Regions from separate parts of the Streptomyces aurantiaciflavus genome, predicted to be linked through region 1. Evidence: predicted binding sites of a transcription regulator. Region 1 holds the regulator's gene; each other region holds the start of a gene.
What was found. The regulator HrcA, encoded in region 1, represses chaperone genes, less so after heat shock. The targets are predictions, from matches to a motif close to TTNGCACTCNGNNNNNCNGAGTGCNAA.
Positions count from the first base shown of each region.

Region 2: groL (chaperonin GroEL) is a predicted target of HrcA. The motif match lies at 3,416-3,442, and genes of this name have one in related genera.
Region 3: groES (co-chaperone GroES) is a predicted target of HrcA. The motif match lies at 2,654-2,680, and genes of this name have one in related genera.

Region 1 covers NZ_JBNCAQ010000001.1:60,757-66,709, reverse strand. Annotated here, with positions in the region: gene hemW (radical SAM family heme chaperone HemW) at 1-592, shown strand, start outside; gene ACPT94_RS00260 (Uma2 family endonuclease) at 692-1,270, shown strand; gene ACPT94_RS00255 (DUF3097 domain-containing protein) at 1,248-2,120, opposite strand; gene ACPT94_RS00250 (MBL fold metallo-hydrolase) at 2,152-2,895, opposite strand; gene hrcA (heat-inducible transcriptional repressor HrcA) at 3,058-4,074, shown strand; gene dnaJ (molecular chaperone DnaJ) at 4,075-5,211, shown strand; gene ACPT94_RS00235 (nitronate monooxygenase) at 5,358-5,953, shown strand, end outside.
Region 2 covers NZ_JBNCAQ010000009.1:64,947-70,899, forward strand. Annotated here, with positions in the region: gene ACPT94_RS12485 (glucosyl-3-phosphoglycerate synthase) at 1-548, opposite strand, end outside; SAM riboswitch class I at 719-866, shown strand; gene thrC (threonine synthase) at 885-2,165, shown strand; gene ACPT94_RS12495 (ubiquitin-like small modifier protein 1) at 2,282-2,557, shown strand; gene ACPT94_RS12500 (cold-shock protein) at 3,010-3,213, shown strand; gene groL (chaperonin GroEL) at 3,605-5,227, shown strand; gene ACPT94_RS12510 (S8 family peptidase) at 5,473-5,953, shown strand, end outside.
Region 3 covers NZ_JBNCAQ010000008.1:124,731-130,683, reverse strand. Annotated here, with positions in the region: gene ACPT94_RS11335 (hypothetical protein) at 1-174, opposite strand, end outside; gene groL (chaperonin GroEL) at 451-2,076, opposite strand; gene groES (co-chaperone GroES) at 2,199-2,507, opposite strand; gene ACPT94_RS11320 (hypothetical protein) at 2,850-3,053, opposite strand; gene ACPT94_RS11315 (polysaccharide deacetylase family protein) at 3,181-3,993, opposite strand; gene ACPT94_RS11310 (polysaccharide deacetylase family protein) at 4,029-4,955, opposite strand; gene ACPT94_RS11305 (THUMP-like domain-containing protein) at 5,046-5,953, shown strand, end outside.

The DNA of each region.
Region 1 (5,953 bases):
GGCGCTGGGCGCGGGGCCGGATCATGTCTCCGCCTACGCGCTGATCGTCGAGGAGGGCACCCAGCTGGCGCGTCGCATCCGCCGGGGCGAGGTCCCGATGACGGACGACGACGTGCATGCGGACCGGTACCTGATCGCGGAGGAGACGCTGTCAGCGGCGGGCTTCGACTGGTACGAGGTGTCGAACTGGGCCACCTCCGAGGCGGGCCGCTGCCTGCACAACGAGCTGTACTGGCGGGGCGCGGACTGGTGGGGCGCGGGGCCGGGCGCGCACTCGCACGTGGGCGGGGTGCGGTGGTGGAACGTGAAGCATCCGGGGGCGTACGCGGCGGCGCTGGCCGCCGGGCGCTCGCCGGGGGCGGGGCGTGAGCTGCTCTCGGACGAGGACCGGCGGGTGGAGCGGATCCTGCTGGAGCTGCGGTTGCGGGAGGGGGTGCCGCTGTCGCTGCTGCGGGAGGAGGGGCGCGCGGCGGCGCGCAAAGCGCTGGCGGACGGGTTGCTTCAGGAGGGCCCGTACGGGGAGGGGCACGCGGTGCTGACACTGCGCGGGCGGCTGCTGGCGGACGCTGTGGTGCGGGACCTGGTGGACTGATCACTCCGGCGAGTGAATCCCTGCGCAACGGGCGTTCGGTCCCTAACCTGGTTCGTAGGCTGCCGCTGACAGTAAGCGGCGAATGTGGAGGCCACGGAGATGACCGCTGTGGACGAACGTGGAGTCGCAGAGTTCTTCGAAGGTTTTGAGCCGCCCGATGGACTCAAAGTAGAGCTTCTGCGGGGGGAAATCGTGATGATGGCCAGCCCTGATCTGGTGCACAACCTGATCGTGCTGCTCACGGAGCGGCAGATCCCGCTGGATCGCTGGTATCCCCTCCAGACCCAGGACGTTGACCTCGTTGATGAGGCAAGCGAGCCGGTTCCGGACCTCGTGGTCGTGGCACGTGACGTCCTGCCCGGTTCGGGGCGTTTGCTGCCGTGCCAATTGATCACGATGGTCGTCGAAGTCGTTTCCAAGACCAGCGTCCACCGGGACTACGGCGTCAAGCGTTCCATCTACGCCGCAGGCAACGTGCCCGCCTATCTCATCGTCGATCCGATCATGGCGCAGTGTGTCCTGTTGACGAAGCCAGAGGGGAAGGGCGAGGACGCCGACTACCGGACGCAGCACATCGCAAAGTTTGGCGAGCCGCTGCCGCTGGAAGAGCTGGGGCTCGAACTGGACACCGGCGAGTTCGGAACGTTCCCCAACGTCAGGCCTCACCGCTACCCGTGACGAAGTCGATCAACTCCTCCACCCTCCCCAGCAGCTCCGGCTCCAGGTCCCTGTAAGACCCCACCCGCGCCAGGATCGCCTGCCACACCGCCCCCGTGTTCTCCGACGGCCACCCCAGCGCCCGGCACACCCCCGTCTTCCAGTCCTGCCCGTGCGGCACGCGCGGCCAGGCCTCGATGCCCAGGGAGGACGGCTTCACCGCCTCCCAGATGTCGATGTACGGGTGGCCCACCACCAGCGCGTGCTCGCTCGTCACCGACTGCGCGATGCGCCACTCCTTCGAACCCGGCACCAGATGGTCCACCAGGACGCCCAGCCGCGCGTCCGGCCCCGGGGCGAATTCGGCCACGATCGACGGCAGGTCGTCCACGCCCTCCAGGTACTCCACGACCACGCCCTCGATGCGCAGGTCGTCGCCCCACACCTTCTCGACCAGTTCGGCGTCGTGCCGGCCCTCGACGTAGATGCGGCCGGCGCGGGCGACCCGCGCGCGGGCGCCGGGGACGGCGACCGAACCGGAGGCGGTACGGGTGGGTCGTACCGGACCGCCCGACGACGGCCGGACCAGCGTCACCACCCGGCCCTCCAGCAGGAAACCGCGCGGCTCCAGCGGGAACACCCGGTGCTTGCCGAAGCGGTCCTCCAGGGTGACCGTGCCCGCCTCGCAGCGGATCACCGCGCCGCAGAAACCGGTGCCGGGCTCCTCCACCACCAGGCCGGGCTCCGCCGGGACCTCGGGGACGGGCTTCGGCTTCTTCCAGGGAGGGGTCAGGTCGGCGGAGTACGTACGAGGGCGCGGGCCCGTAGGGCCCTCGTTGGAAGGGCGGGGGCGGGAGACGGGTGGGCGCATTCGGATGACGATAGGAGAAGCCGGGAGCCGTTCACGGCGACACGCCGAAACGCGTCGCCAGCGCGTCCCGCTGCGCCCGGACGAACGCCGCGTCCACCACCGCCCCGTGACCGGGCACGTACAGCGCGTCCTCGCCGCCGAGCCCGAGGAGGCGGTCGAGAGCGGCAGGCCAGTGGGAGGGTACGGCGTCGGGGCCGGCCTGGGGCTCGCCGGACTCCTCGACCAGGTCGCCGCAGAACACCACCTCCGGTGAGCCGGGACTTCCGGGGACGAGGACCGCCAGGTCGTGCGCGGTGTGACCGGGGCCCACGTTCGCCAGCAGGACCTGCCTGCCGCCGCCCAGGTCGAGGGTCCACTCCCCGGAGACCAGGTGGCGGGGGCGGACGAGCGTGTCCACGGCCTCCGTCGCCGCCGTCTCGTCCAGGCCGTTGCGTACCGCGTCCGCGCGCAGCTCCTCCGCCCCGAGGCCCTTGCGCGTGAGCACCGACTCCGCGAACACCTCCGCGAACACCTCCGCGCCCGCGAACGCCGCCGCCCCGAGGACATGGTCGAAGTGGGGATGCGTGAGCGCGAGATGGGTCACACGGTGACCCGCCAGCTCCTCCGCATGCACCCGCAGCCGCGTCCCCTCGGCGAGGCTCGACCCCGCGTCCACCATCAGCGCCGCCTCACGCCCGACGACCAGCCCGGCCGTGCAGTCCCACACCGGCAGGCGGCACCGCCCGACGCCCGTCGCGACCCGCTCCCACCCGAGCTCTTCCCAAGTCACCGTCATGAGGCGACGCTAGCGGGACAACCTTCCCGGGCGGGGTGCGACGGGACCGACCTTGCCCACGGCGTACCCCACGGCCGTACACTGGGCCGGGGGCGCTGGCACTCGGAAGTGAAGAGTGCCAGGCAAGGCGCCAAGGGGACGACTTTCTGGAGGTGTGCGCGCATGCTGAGTGAACGACGGCTCCAGGTACTGCGCGCCATCGTCCAGGACTACGTGGGCACCGAGGAGCCGGTGGGCTCCAAGGCGCTCACGGAGCGGCACAACCTCGGCGTCTCCCCGGCGACGGTCCGCAACGACATGGCCGCCCTGGAGGACGAGGGGTACATCGCCCAGCCGCACACCAGCGCCGGGCGGATTCCCACGGACAAGGGGTACCGCCTCTTCGTCGACAAGCTGGCCGGAGTCAAGCCGATGACGGCCCCCGAACGGCGGGCCATCCAGAACTTCCTCGACGGCGCCGTCGACCTCGACGACGTCGTGGCGCGGACGGTACGGCTGCTCGCCCAGCTCACGCGGCAGGTCGCCGTCGTGCAGTACCCGTCGCTGACCCGGTCCACCGTGCGGCACGTCGAGCTCCTCTCGCTCGCGCCCGCGCGCCTGATGCTCGTGCTGATCACGGACACCGGGCGGGTCGAGCAGCGGATGGTGGACTGCCCGGCGCCGTTCGGCGAGACCTCGCTGGCGGATCTACGCGCGCGGCTGAACAGCCGGGTCGCGGGCCGCCGGTTCACGGACGTGCCGCGTCTGGTGGAGGATCTGCCGGACGCCTTCGAGGCGGAGGACCGCGGCACGGTCTCGACGGTGCTCTCCACCCTGCTGGAGACCCTCGTCGAGGAGAACGAGGAGCGGCTGATGATCGGCGGCACCGCCAATCTCACCCGCTTCGGACATGACTTTCCCCTCACCATCCGGCCCGTCCTGGAGGCCCTCGAGGAGCAGGTCGTGCTCCTCAAACTCCTGGGCGAGGCGGGAGATTCGGGCATGACCGTCCGCATCGGTCACGAGAACGCCTACGAGGGACTCAACTCCACGTCGGTGGTGTCGGTCGGCTACGGTTCGGGCGGCGAGGCAGTCGCCAAGCTCGGCGTGGTCGGACCGACCCGCATGGATTACCCGGGAACGATGGGAGCGGTACGCGCAGTGGCACGGTACGTCGGACAGATCCTGGCGGAGTCGTAAGTGGCCACGGACTACTACGCCGTCCTCGGCGTGCGCCGCGACGCGTCGCAGGAAGAGATCAAGAAGGCCTTCCGGCGGCTCGCCCGCGAGCTGCACCCGGACGTCAACCCGGATCCGAAGACCCAGGAGCGGTTCAAGGAGATCAACGCCGCCTACGAGGTGCTGTCGGACCCGCAGAAGAAGCAGGTCTACGACCTCGGCGGCGACCCGCTCTCCCAGGCCGGCGGCGCCGGCGCGGGCGGCTTCGGAGCCGGTGGTTTCGGCAACTTCTCCGACATCATGGACGCCTTCTTCGGCACGGCGTCCCAGCGCGGGCCGCGCTCGCGTACCCGTCGGGGTCAGGACGCGATGATCCGGCTGGAGGTCGACCTCGACGAGGCGGCCTTCGGCACCACCAAGGACATCCAGGTCGACACGGCGATCGTCTGCTCCACCTGCAACGGTGAGGGCGCGGCGCCGGGGACCACCGCCCAGACGTGCGACATGTGCCGTGGGCGCGGTGAGGTGTCGCAGGTCACGCGGTCCTTCCTCGGCCAGGTCATGACCTCGCGGCCCTGCCCGCAGTGCCAGGGCTTCGGGACCGTGGTGCCCACGCCGTGCCCGGAGTGCGCGGGCGACGGACGGGTGCGGTCGCGGCGGACGCTCACCGTGAAGATTCCGGCCGGTGTCGACAACGGCACGCGGATCCAGCTCGCCGGTGAGGGCGAGGTCGGGCCCGGCGGCGGTCCCGCCGGTGACCTGTACGTCGAGATCCATGAGCTGCCGCACCCGATGTTCCAGCGGCGCGGCGACGATCTGCACTGCACGGTCACCATCCCGATGACCGCGGCGGCGCTCGGCACGAAGGTGCCGCTGGAGACGCTGGACGGGCTGGAGGAGGTCGACATCCGGCCCGGCACGCAGTCCGGGCAGTCGATTCCGCTGCACGGACGGGGTGTGACGCACCTGCGGGGTGGCGGGCGCGGCGATCTCATCGTCCACGTGGAGGTGCAGACGCCGACGAAGCTGGATCCCGAGCAGGAGCGGTTGCTGCGCGAGCTGGCGAAGCTGCGGGGCGAGGAGCGGCCTCAGGGGCAGTTCCAGCCCGGGCAGCAGGGGCTGTTCTCGCGGCTGAAGGACGCGTTCAACGGTCGGTGAGGGAAGGGGCTCCGCCCCTTCGACCCGCCAGGGGGCTCCGCCCCCCTGGACCCCGGTCTCGCCCGCCCACCACCCGACTCGGCAGTCCGAGAACCAAACGGACAGCCGGATTCGGACTTGTTCGGAGGACGTGACAACATGCCGTCATGTCCTCCGCGCTGACCGATCTCTTCCCTCACCCGATCGTGCAGGCCCCCATGGCGGGCGGCGTCTCCGTTCCGCAGCTCGCTGCCGCCGTGTCCGAGGCCGGCGGGCTCGGGTTCCTGGCCGGCGGGTACAAGACCGCCGACGGCATGTACCAGGAGATCAAGCAGCTGCGGGGGCTCACGGCCCGTCCCTTCGGCGTGAACCTGTTCATGCCGCAGCCGGAGTACGCGGAGACCGGTGCGGTCGAGGTGTACGCCCACCAGCTGGCCGGCGAGGCCGCCTGGTACGAGACGGAGCTGGGGGACCCCGACAGCGGCCGGGACGACGGCTACGACGCCAAACTGGCCGTGCTGCTGGACAACCCGGTGCCGGTGGTGTCCTTCCACTTCGGTGTGCCCGAGCGGGACGTGCTGGATGCCCTGCGCCGCGCCGGAACGTTCACGCTCGTCACCGCGACCACCGTCGAGGAGGCCCTCGCCGTGGAGCAGGCGGGCGCGGACGCGGTGATCGTGCAGGGCGTGGAGGCCGGCGGACACCAGGGCACCCACCGAGACATTTCGGAGAACGACGGGTCCGGCATCGGGCTGCTCTCGCT
Region 2 (5,953 bases), on a different contig from region 1:
ATGTTGAGCAGGGGGCGGGCCATCAGTTCCGTCACCCGGCCGCCCTGGCCGGCCGCGCCGCGCAGGGGACGGTCGTACATGGCCTTGACCAGGTCGACGTCCGGGTCGGTGAGCAGCGGGCCCACGATCCCCGAGACGAAGTCGGAGGAGAACTCCTTCAGGTCGGCGTCGACGAAACAGACGATGTCCCCGGTGGTGACCAGCAGGGAGCGCCACAGGACCTCGCCCTTGCCGGGCACGCTCGGGATCCGGGGGAGGATCGTGTCCCGGTGGACGACTCGGGCGCCGGCCGCCGCGGCGACCTCCGACGTACGGTCGGTGGAGCCGGAGTCGACGACGACGAGCTCGTCGACGAGCGGGACCTGCTGCATGAGGTCGTGACGGATGACCGCGACGATGTCGCCGACGGTCTCCTCCTCGTTCAGCGCGGGCAGCACGACGGACACCGACCGGCCCGAGGCCCGCTTGGCGGCCAGGATCCTGTGGAGCGGACGATCGGTCACGGACCAGGAGCGGGTGGCCAGCCAGCGCTCGACTTCTTCCAGCACGGTCTGCGGCTCCTCACTGTCGTGATCACACGCGGTGCCCGGAGGGTGACCGTGTGATCCGTCTCGCGGTTCGGACGACTATCTCAACTGTCCTGGCCTTCGGTTACAGTCTTGAACAACGCGGATGACCATCGCATGTCCGGGGGTCGCCCGCGTTCACAACCACATACCGCTCATCCAGAGGGGCAGAGGGACACGGCCCGATGAAGCCCCGGCAACCCTCCAGTCGGTTCTTGTCACACGGAAGTGGCGAGGCTCCCGGCTAGGGAAGGTGCCAAATCCGTCTCACGGCGAGATGCGTCGTGAGGAAGATGAGGAGAAAGGGCCTCGCCTCACATGGCTGCGCAGACAGTTGCCACCACCAACTCCGTCGACCTCGGTCCCGCCGCCGCGCTGAGCTGCCGCGAATGCGGCCACCGCGTGCCCCTCGGCCCGGTCTTCGCCTGCGAGGAGTGTTTCGGCCCGCTCGAGATCGCGTACGACTTCTCCTCCTACGACACGGAGGAGCTCCGCAAGCGCATCGAGGCGGGCCCCGCGAACATCTGGCGCTACGCGCCCCTCCTGCCCGTCCCGGCCGACGTGGCGGACAAGCCCAACATCAACCCCGGCTGGACCCAGCTCGTCAAGGCCGACAACCTCGCCCGCGAGCTCGGCGTCGACGCCGGCAAGCTCTTCGTCAAGGACGACTCCGGAAACCCGACGCACTCCTTCAAGGACCGCGTCGTCGCCCAGGCCCTGGAGGCCGCCCGCGCCTTCGGCTTCACCACCCTGTCCTGCTCCTCCACCGGCAACCTCGCCGGCGCCGTCGGCGCCGCCGCCGCCCGCGCCGGCTTCCGCTCCTGCGTGTTCATCCCGCACGACCTGGAGCAGGGCAAGGTCGTCATGGCCGCGATCTACGGCGGCGAGCTCGTCGGCATCGAGGGCAACTACGACGACGTCAACCGCTTCTGCTCCGAACTCATCGGCGACCCGGCAGGCGAGGGCTGGGGCTTCGTCAACGTGAACCTGCGGCCGTACTACGCCGAGGGCTCCAAGACGCTGGCGTACGAGATCTGCGAGCAGCTCGGCTGGCGGCTGCCGGACCAGATCGTGGTGCCGATCGCCTCCGGTTCGCAGCTCACCAAGATCGACAAGGGTCTGCAGGAGCTGATCAAGCTCGGGCTCGTCGAGGACAAGCCGTACAAGATCTTCGGCGCGCAGGCCGAGGGCTGCTCGCCGGTGTCCGTCGCCTTCAAGGCCGGCCACGACGTCGTCCGCCCCCAGAAGCCGAACACGATCGCCAAGTCCCTGGCCATCGGCAACCCGGCGGACGGTCCGTACGTTCTCGACATCGCGCGGCGTACGGGCGGCGCGGTGGAGGACGTGACCGACGAGCAGGTGGTCGACGCGATCCGGCTGCTCGCCCGGACCGAGGGGATCTTCGCGGAGACCGCCGGTGGTGTGACGGTCGGCGTCACGAAGAAGCTGATCGAGAGCGGGCTGCTGGACCCGAGCCTCACGACCGTCGTCCTCAACACCGGTGACGGCCTCAAGACGCTGGACGCGGTGGCCGGGACCGGGCTGACCGCGACCATTCGTCCCAACCTGGAGTCGTTCCGGGAAGCTGGTCTCGCGTAAGCGCGTAGTTGTTCGTCTGCGGGCCGTGCGTGGCTGGTCGCGCCCGCGCGGCGGTAGCCGCACCTTGAGCACAGCCCCGCGCCCCTGGGGGCGCTGTACAGACCGGAGGTCACATCGTGAGCGTCACCGTCCGCATCCCCACCATCCTGCGTACCTACACCGGCGGTCAGGCCGAGGTCTTTGCCGAGGGGGCCACCCTTGGTGAGGTCATCGCCGACCTGGAGAAGAACCACACCGGTATCGCCGCGCGCGTTCTCGACGACCAGGGCAAGCTGCGCCGGTTCGTCAACGTGTACGTGAACGACGACGACGTCCGGTTCGAGCAGGGCCTGGAGACGGCGACCCCGGACGGCGCCGGGGTGTCCATCATTCCGGCGGTCGCGGGCGGCTGACCGAGGTTCAGTACCCGCCGGTAGTAACCGTCGGTAACAGCGATTACCGAGAGTTCATCGAATTGCCCCCTCCGTGAGAGAAGCGGAGGGGGCAATTCTGTGTGGTTGAGCGCGGTACAGTTGGGGAACGCGCCGCCCATCGCATGCCGGGCGCCCTGGAATTTCGGCTTCGCATGCGATGAGAAGTAGCCAAAGTGTGCAGGTGTTTTGCGCCTTTCGTTCCCTTTGTGGAGCCCGACTTGCCCTGAATTCGGGGGAATTCTCACCATATTCCGGACCCTTGGCGTCCGGAATTCTCGTCCGATTGACCTGTTGCAGACGGCAGTTGGACAGATACATTCAGCCGCGGTCGACGCGTTCCGGCGCACGCCCCCAATCAACTGGGGGGTGAGGTCTGACCCGGGTCCGCGAAGTGTGGATCTGTGCAAGGGCCAGTAATAGGGGAGTTAGGCATGGCTCAGGGCACCGTCAAGTGGTTCAACGCGGAGAAGGGGTACGGCTTCATCGCGGTCGACGGTGGTGCGGACGTCTTCGTCCACTACAGCGCGATTCAGATGGACGGCTACCGCACCCTGGAAGAGGGCCAGCGGGTCGAGTTCGAGATCTCGCAGGGCCAGAAGGGCCCGCAGGCCGACATGGTTCGCGTCACCGCCTGAATATTTTTCAGCGAAGGGCTCGCATCCCGACGGGGGTGCGGGCCCTTCGTGCTGCCCGTGCGGGCCCTTCGCGCCGGCCGCGGGGGCACACCGCAGGCCGCGGGCCCCTTCGCCCGGTTCGTCCCGGGACGATCACCCCGAGCCGCTCGCTCTCACCCGCCACCCGACCGCCACCCTCAACGAGCCGGCTTCGCGGGCGCACCTTGCACTCGGGAGGGCCGAGTGCTAATCATTGGCGTTAGCACTCTGAAGGTGAGAGTGACAACGAAGGACCGGGTCGGTGAGGCTCGCGGGCCGGGTGGGGCAAGGAACCACCGGGTCGGGAGCCGTCCGTCGCGGGCGCGGGCGCGGTCCGAAGGAATCACCCCCAGTCCTGGAGGGACCACTTCACATGGCCAAGATCATCGCGTTCGACGAGGAGGCGCGGCGCGGCCTCGAGCGCGGCATGAACCAGCTCGCGGACGCCGTCAAGGTGACCCTCGGCCCCAAGGGCCGCAACGTCGTCCTCGAGAAGAAGTGGGGCGCCCCCACGATCACCAACGACGGTGTCTCCATCGCCAAGGAGATCGAGCTCGAGGACCCGTACGAGAAGATCGGCGCCGAGCTGGTCAAGGAAGTCGCCAAGAAGACGGACGACGTCGCCGGTGACGGTACGACCACCGCGACCGTTCTCGCCCAGGCCCTGGTCAAGGAGGGGCTGCGCAACGTAGCCGCCGGCGCCAACCCGATGGCCCTCAAGCGCGGTATCGAGAAGGCCGTCGAGGCCGTCTCCGCCGCCCTGCTCGAGCAGGCGAAGGACGTCGAGACCAAGGAGCAGATCGCCTCCACCGCGTCCATCTCCGCCGCCGACACCCAGATCGGCGAGCTCATCGCCGAGGCGATGGACAAGGTCGGCAAGGAAGGCGTCATCACCGTCGAGGAGTCCCAGACCTTCGGTCTGGAGCTGGAGCTCACCGAGGGTATGCGCTTCGACAAGGGCTACATCTCGGCGTACTTCGCGACCGACATGGAGCGTATGGAGGCCGTCCTCGACGACCCGTACATTCTGATCGCGAACTCCAAGATCGCGAACGTCAAGGACCTGCTCCCGCTCCTGGAGAAGGTCATGCAGTCGGGCAAGCCGCTGCTGATCATCGCCGAGGACGTCGAGGGCGAGGCCCTGTCGACCCTGGTCGTCAACAAGATCCGCGGCACCTTCAAGTCCGTCGCCGTCAAGGCCCCGGGCTTCGGCGACCGCCGCAAGGCGATGCTGAACGACATCGCCATCCTCACCGGCGGCGAGGTCATCTCCGAGGAGGTCGGTCTCAAGCTCGAGAACACCTCCCTGGACCTCCTGGGCAAGGCCCGCAAGGTCGTCATCACCAAGGACGAGACCACCATCGTCGACGGCGCCGGCTCCTCGGAGCAGGTCGCGGGCCGCGTGAACCAGATCCGCGCCGAGATCGAGAACAGCGACTCCGACTACGACCGCGAGAAGCTCCAGGAGCGCCTGGCCAAGCTCGCGGGCGGCGTGGCCGTCATCAAGGCCGGTGCCGCCACCGAGGTCGAGCTCAAGGAGCGCAAGCACCGCATCGAGGACGCCGTCCGCAACGCGAAGGCGGCCGTCGAGGAGGGCATCGTCGCCGGTGGTGGCGTGGCCCTGCTCCAGGCCTCCCAGGTCTTCGAGAAGCTGGAGCTCGAGGGCGACGAGGCCACCGGTGCCGCCGCCGTCAAGCTGGCGCTCGAGGCCCCGCTGAAGCAGATCGCCGTCAACGCCGGCCTCGAGGGCGGCGTCGTGGTGGAGAAGGTGCGCAACCTGACCCCGGGTCACGGTCTGAACGCCGCGACCGGTGAGTACGTCGACCTGGTCGCCGAGGGCATCATCGACCCGGCCAAGGTGACGCGCTCCGCGCTGCAGAACGCCGCGTCGATCGCCGCGCTGTTCCTCACCACCGAGGCCGTCATCGCCGACAAGCCGGAGAAGGCCGCGGCCCCGGCCGGCGGCGGCATGCCGGGCGGTGACATGGACTTCTGATCCTTCGAAGACCTTCGAGGATCGGTTCCGTCCGTTCGTACCGAGGGCGGCACCCCCTGTTCCGGCAGGGGGTGCCGCCCTCGGCCGTTCGCCCGGCGGACCGGGCCGCCCATACGCAGCAACCGGCCGCCACAAAAGGGCGAACCGTACTGAAGTCACATATTTCGCTTGAGTGATGAGGTCATCCTCGCTGGAGCAGTAACCGCGCACAGGGTTACGGGCCCGCCCGAGGAAGGCTCTTCAGCATGCGAAAAATCTTCACGACCCGGCGCCGAGCCGTCGCAGCCGCCGCCGCGGTCGTCGCGGCCGCCGCGATGGGAAGCGGCGCCGTCCTGCCCGCCGAGGCGGCCCCGGCCGGCGGGAAGGTCCTGAACGAGAACTCCCCCTACGGCATCGACAACAGTTACCTCGTCACGCTGAAGTCGTCCGCCGGATTCAGAGCGGCCTCGCAGGAAGGCCGGCGGCTCGCGGCCAAGTACGGCGCCACCGTGGAAGCGACCTACACCTCCGCGATGAACGGCTACGCCGTCCACGTCAGCGCCGCCGGAGCGCGGAGTTTCGCGGCGGATCCCGACGTCGCGTCCGTCGAGAAGGACCAGAGGGTCACCCTCGACGCGACCCAGACCAACCCTCCTTGGGGACTCGACCGGATCGACCAGGCGGCGCTTCCGCTCAGCAGGACGTACACCTACCCCAACACGGCCGGCAACGGTGCCACGGTGTACG
Region 3 (5,953 bases), on a different contig from region 1:
GCGGTGGTGATAGCGGTCCACGGCGACCCGTTCGGCTTCCTGCACCGCGGTCAGGAAAGCGATGAGGTGGGTGAGGCGTTCGCTACGGCGCGCCTCGGCGCGTTCGCGAACGCTGCGTCGCGCCTCGGCCCGCTCCGACGCGCGTCCTGACGAGTGCTGGGCCAGGAACGACATGAGCCCGCCGAGTACGACGCCGATGAGCGGCGCCAGCGTTGTCCACACCATGCCTCACTGTGGCACTGGCGAGGTTGATCTCACTCTAATTTTGGATATTTCGCACGGTATCCGTACTCGTGGTGTAGGCGATCAACCAGCCGGCCCGGCATGCGTGAGGGGCGGTCGGACACCGCGTCAGTCGTCGGCCACCTGCGTCAGCACGGGCTGACGAGGGGCACGGCAACGCGAAGGCCCGGCACCCCTCGGGGTGCCGGGCCTCAACTCTGACTTATGTCAGTGGGCGTGGCCGTGGCCGTGGCCCGCGGCGGCCGGCTCTTCCTCTTCCTTCTTCTCGACGACCAGGGTCTCGGTCGTGAGGAGGAGGGAGGCGATGGAGGCGGCGTTCTCCAGGGCGGAGCGGGTGACCTTCACCGGGTCGATGACGCCGGCCTTGATCAGGTCGGTGTACTCGCCGGTGGCGGCGTTGTAGCCGTTGCCCTTCTCGAGCTCGGCGACCTTGGAGACGATGACGTAGCCCTCGAGGCCGGCGTTCTCGGCGATCCAGCGCAGCGGCTCGACGGCGGCGCGGCGGACCACGGAGACACCGGTGGCCTCGTCGCCGGTCTTGTCGAGGTTGCCCTCGAGGACCTTCACGGCGTGGACCAGCGCGGAGCCACCACCGGAGACGATGCCCTCCTCGACCGCGGCGCGGGTCGCGGAGATGGCGTCCTCCAGACGGTGCTTCTTCTCCTTCAGCTCCACCTCGGTGGCGGCGCCGACCTTGATCACGCACACGCCGCCGGCCAGCTTCGCGAGGCGCTCCTGGAGCTTCTCGCGGTCCCAGTCGGAGTCGGTGTTCTCGATCTCGGCCTTGATCTGGGCGACGCGGCCCTGGACGTCCTCGGAGTTGCCGGCGCCGTCGACGATGGTGGTGTCGTCCTTGGTGACGGTGACGCGGCGGGCGGAGCCGAGCACGTCGACGCCGACCTGGTCGAGCTTGAGGCCGACCTCCTCGGAGATGACGGTGGCGCCGGTCAGGACGGCCATGTCCTGCAGCATCGCCTTGCGGCGGTCACCGAAGCCCGGGGCCTTGACGGCCACCGCGTTGAAGGTGCCGCGGATCTTGTTCACGACGAGGGTGGACAGGGCCTCGCCCTCGACGTCCTCGGCGATGATCAGCAGCGGCTTGGAGGAGTTGGTCTGGATGACCTTCTCCAGCAGCGGCAGCAGGTCGGCGATGGAGGAGATCTTGCCCTGGTTGATGAGGATGTACGGGTCCTCCAGGACGGCCTCCATGCGCTCCTGGTCCGTCACGAAGTACGGCGACAGGTAGCCCTTGTCGAAGGCCATGCCCTCGGTGAAGTCCAGCTCCAGACCGAAGGTGTTGGACTCCTCGACGGTGATGACACCGTCCTTGCCGACCTTGTCCATCGCCTCGGCGATGAGCTCGCCGACCTGCTGGTCCTGGGCGGACAGCGCGGCGACGGCGGCGATGTCGGACTTCTCGTCGATCGGGCGCGCGGAGGCGAGCAGGTCGTCGGAGACGGCCTTGACCGCGGCGTCGATGCCCTTCTTCAGGGCGGCCGGGGAGGCGCCGGCGGCGACGTTCTTCAGGCCCTCACGGACCAGCGCCTGGGCCAGGACCGTGGCGGTGGTGGTGCCGTCACCAGCGATGTCGTTGGTCTTGGTCGCCACCTCCTTCACCAGCTGCGCGCCGAGGTTCTCGTACGGGTCCTCGATCTCGACCTCGCGGGCGATCGTGACACCGTCGTTGGTGATGGTGGGGGCACCGAACTTCTTGTCGATGACGACGTTGCGGCCCTTGGGGCCGATCGTCACCTTGACCGTGTCGGCCAGCTTGTTGACGCCGCGCTCGAGGGCGCGACGGGCGTCCTCGTCGAACTTCAGGATCTTCGCCATGACAGCGGGAGCCCTCTCGGAAATCTGTGGGTGAAAAAGACACTGCGCCCCGGGCGCCCGGCTTCTTATGTGGTCGCGGGGGCCAGGGGCGCAGCTTCAAGCAACAAATTGCTCGAGGTGAATTACTTCTCGATGATCGCGAGGACGTCGCGAGCCGAGAGGACGAGGTACTCCTCGCCGTTGTACTTCACCTCGGTGCCGCCGTACTTGCTGTACAGGACGACGTCGCCGACCTTGACGTCGAGCGGAAGGCGCTCGCCGTTCTCGAAGCGGCCCGGGCCCACGGCGAGGACGGCGCCCTCCTGGGGCTTCTCCTTCGCGGTGTCCGGGATGACCAGGCCAGAGGCCGTGGTCTGCTCGGCGTCGAGCGGCTGGACCACGATGCGGTCCTCGAGCGGCTTGATGGCAACCTTGGAGCTGGCGGTCGTCACGATCCGACCTCCCCCTTCGGAGATCTCACGGGGTTAACTGTCTGAGGTGGCGACCAGGTCGATCCGTCGTCGCGGGTGCCGGACCTGCCCGTCGCGTTGTTGGCACTCTCCAACGGGGAGTGCCAGAGCTGAGACTATGACCGGGGTTAGCACTCGGTCAAGCGGAGTGCCAATGCCTGCGGCGCGTCGGCAGGTTTTTCAGCTGGCGTGAGTGTCGTTGTGGCCGTGTCTTCGGGTGGGCGCCGCTGGGGGCTGCCGCCCCCGGACCCCCGCTTCGGCCCTGGACGGGCCTCGTCCTCGATCGCCGGACGGGCTGATCTTGCGGGCCCCGCGCCGCGAAGTTCACCCCTTCGGGCGGGTGGACGGGATACCCCCGCCGGAACAGAACAACGTGACCGACGGGTGGCGGGCCGCCGCCCACTCCCCAGCGCCCCAAAGCCCCATCAGCCCCATCAGCCCCATCAGCCCCATCAGCCCAATCAGCCCCGTCAGCCCCATCAGCCCCAGCACCAGCACCAGCACCAGCACCAGCACCAGCACCAGCACGGTCGCGACAAACCCTCGTTCTCGAACGCCGAACAAGCCGAGTTGGCTGCCGTACCGTCCCCCCGCCCGTCATCCGTGTCCCACCGCCGGGTGCTGTCTGGCGGCGCTGCCCGTGCCGGTGGAGGCGCTACAGGTAGTCCTCCAACCGGCCCACCGTCAGGCCCTGTTCCTGCGCCCGCCGCAGCAGCCTGGTCGTCCGTTCCCTGAGGCTCGGGCCCGTCGCCTCGTCGGGGTCGACGGCGATGATGTCGCCGGGACGGAGGTGGCGGGAGCCGTGGGTGAAGGTGAGGTCCGTGGGGCCCATCGAGGCGCGCCAGAGGACGATCGCGGTGATGCCGCAGTCGGCGGCGGCACGCAGGGTGGTGGTGTCGTAGGTGCCGTAGGGCGGGCGGAAGAGGCGGGGGCGCAGGCCGAAGCGGGACTTGAGTTTGTCCTGCTGGCCGCAGATCTCGGCGCGCTGGCCGGCGTAGGGCAGGCCGCGCAGGGCGGGGTGGTCGAGGGTGTGGTTCTGGATGCCGGCGCCGACGGACCGCAGGCGGGCGAAGTGGGCGTAGGCGGGGCCCACCACGCTGTCCGTGAGGAACATGGTCACCGGGAGACGGAGGTCGCGGACCAGCTCGGTGAAGCGGGGGTCGCGTTCGGCGCCGTCGTCGTAGGTGAGGAAGACGACCTTGTCGCGGGTCGGGATGTGGTCGACGACCGGGGGGAGGGACGTGTGGCTCGCGGTGCTCGGTCCGGACGCGGGGGTGGGGGGCGGGGAGAGGGGGGCCGTCAGGCCCCAGCGGCGATAGGGGTCCCCCCGCTCGAGCGGAGCCGAGAGCGGCTGTTCCGGTGCCGGGCCGTGGTCCGGTCGTACGCGTTCCGCCGCCTTCCTGCCCAGTCGTTCGATCGGGTCGACGGACTGGGCGCAGCCGGTCAGGGTCGTCAGCGTCAGTGCCATCAGGGTCAGCAGGGCGGCTGCGCGCCCGCGTTCTCTCACAGGTAGTCCTCCAGGCGGGCCACCGCGTATCCCTTCTCCGTGACCTTGTTCAGGAACCGGCGGACCATGTCGGGCATCGTGCCCGCCCCTTCGGCCCGGCCGCGGAAGTGGCTCAGGACGATGTCGCCGGGGTGGAGGTCGCGGTCCCCCTCGCGGTACTCCCAGTGGTCGGCGAAGACCTCCTCGTTCCAGAGTGGCGCGTACCTCACGCCACAGGCCTTCGCGGCACGCAGGGTGTCGCGGTCGTAGTTCCCGAACGGCGGCCGGAAGAGGGTGGGCCGTTGACCGAAGCGCTCCTCGATCACGTCCTGCATGCCGCAGATCTCGCGCTTCTGGCGCATGTAGGACAGACCCGGCAGGTACGGGTGGTGGAGGGTGTGGTTGTTCAGGGCCACTCCGGTGTCCTGCATCTTCTCGAAGTAGCCGTAGTCGTCCTTGACGAGGTAGTCGCTGAGGAAGGCGGTGTACGGGATCTTCAGTTCGCCCATCATCCGCAGGAACTCGGGGTCCTTCTCGGCGCCGTCGTCGATGGTCAGGAAGACGACCTTGTGACGGGTGGGGATCGTGGTGAAGACAGGGGGGAGGTCCAGCTCCTCGTGGCCGGTCACCTCGAAGCCTTCGCGGGTGGTGATCGCCGGCTTCGGCCTGGGGGGTGCCGGGGGTGTCAGCGGGACCTTCCTCAGGCCCCAGCGCTTCGCCGCCGCGACCCTGGCCGAGTGGTGGGCGCGCAGCCTTTCGGCGTACGAGTGCAGGGCGCCGGCCGGCGGGGCCTGGCCGGGCTGCTGACCGGAGGCGGGACGGATCGCGAAGTCGCTGCCCTCCGCGCAGCCCGAGACGATGGCGGTCGCGGCGAGGACGGCCAGGCCGCCACGGAATCCCATCCGCCGCATCCCCTTTTTATCATTTTGTACTACTGATCCCATGGCGCCGGATCATCGCAGTCACCGCCCCCCGAACCCGTCCGACACCGCTGCCGGAGGCGCACCATCCACCGACTGGCCCACAATGAGCCGGTGAACGACCTCGCTCCCCTCCTCACCCCCGAGGGCCGCGCCCTCCTCGACGCCGTGCGCGGCACCGCCCTCGCCGACGAACTCGCCGTCGCCACCCGGCTGCGCCGCGAGCACCCCGCCGAACTCGTCTCGGCGGCCCTCGGGCAGGCCCGGCTGCGGCAGCGGGCGTCGGCGAAGTTCGGGGCGGACGCGGAGCGGATGTTCTTCACGCCGAACGGGGTCGAGCAGTCGACGCGGGCGAGTGTCGCGACGTATCGGGCCGAGTGCTTCGCGGCACTGGGGATCCGGTCCGTCGCGGACCTGTGCTGTGGGATCGGCGGCGACGCGATCGCGTTCGCGCGCGCCGGGATCCGGGTGCTCGCCGTCGACCGGGATCCGCTGACCTGCGAGGCGGCGCGAGCCAACGCCGCCGCGCTCGGCCTCGCCGAGCTGATCGAGGTGCGCGAGGCGGATGTGACGGAGGTCGACACGTCCTCGTACGACGCCGTGTTCGTCGACCCGGCCCGGCGTTCCGGGGCACGCGGCCGGATCTTCGACCCCGAGGCCTACTCCCCTCCCCTGTCCTGGGCCGTGTCCGCCGCGCTCCGGGCTCCGCTCGCCGCCCTGAAGATCGCGCCCGGCATCCCGCACGAGGTGATCCCCGCCGAGGCCGAGGCCGAATGGATCTCGGACGGAGGGGACGTGAAGGAGGCCGTGCTGTGGTTCGGCTCGGGCCGGACGCCCGGGGCGCGTCGGGCGATGCTGCTGCCCACGGAAGCCGGCATCCGGGCCTCGCCCGACACGATGCTGCCCGACCCCGAGGTCCGCCCCGTCGGGCGGTACCTGTACGAGCCCGACGGCGCCGTCATCCGCGCCCACCTGGTCGCCCAGGTGGCCGAGGACCTGGACGGCGGGCTGATCGACCCCAC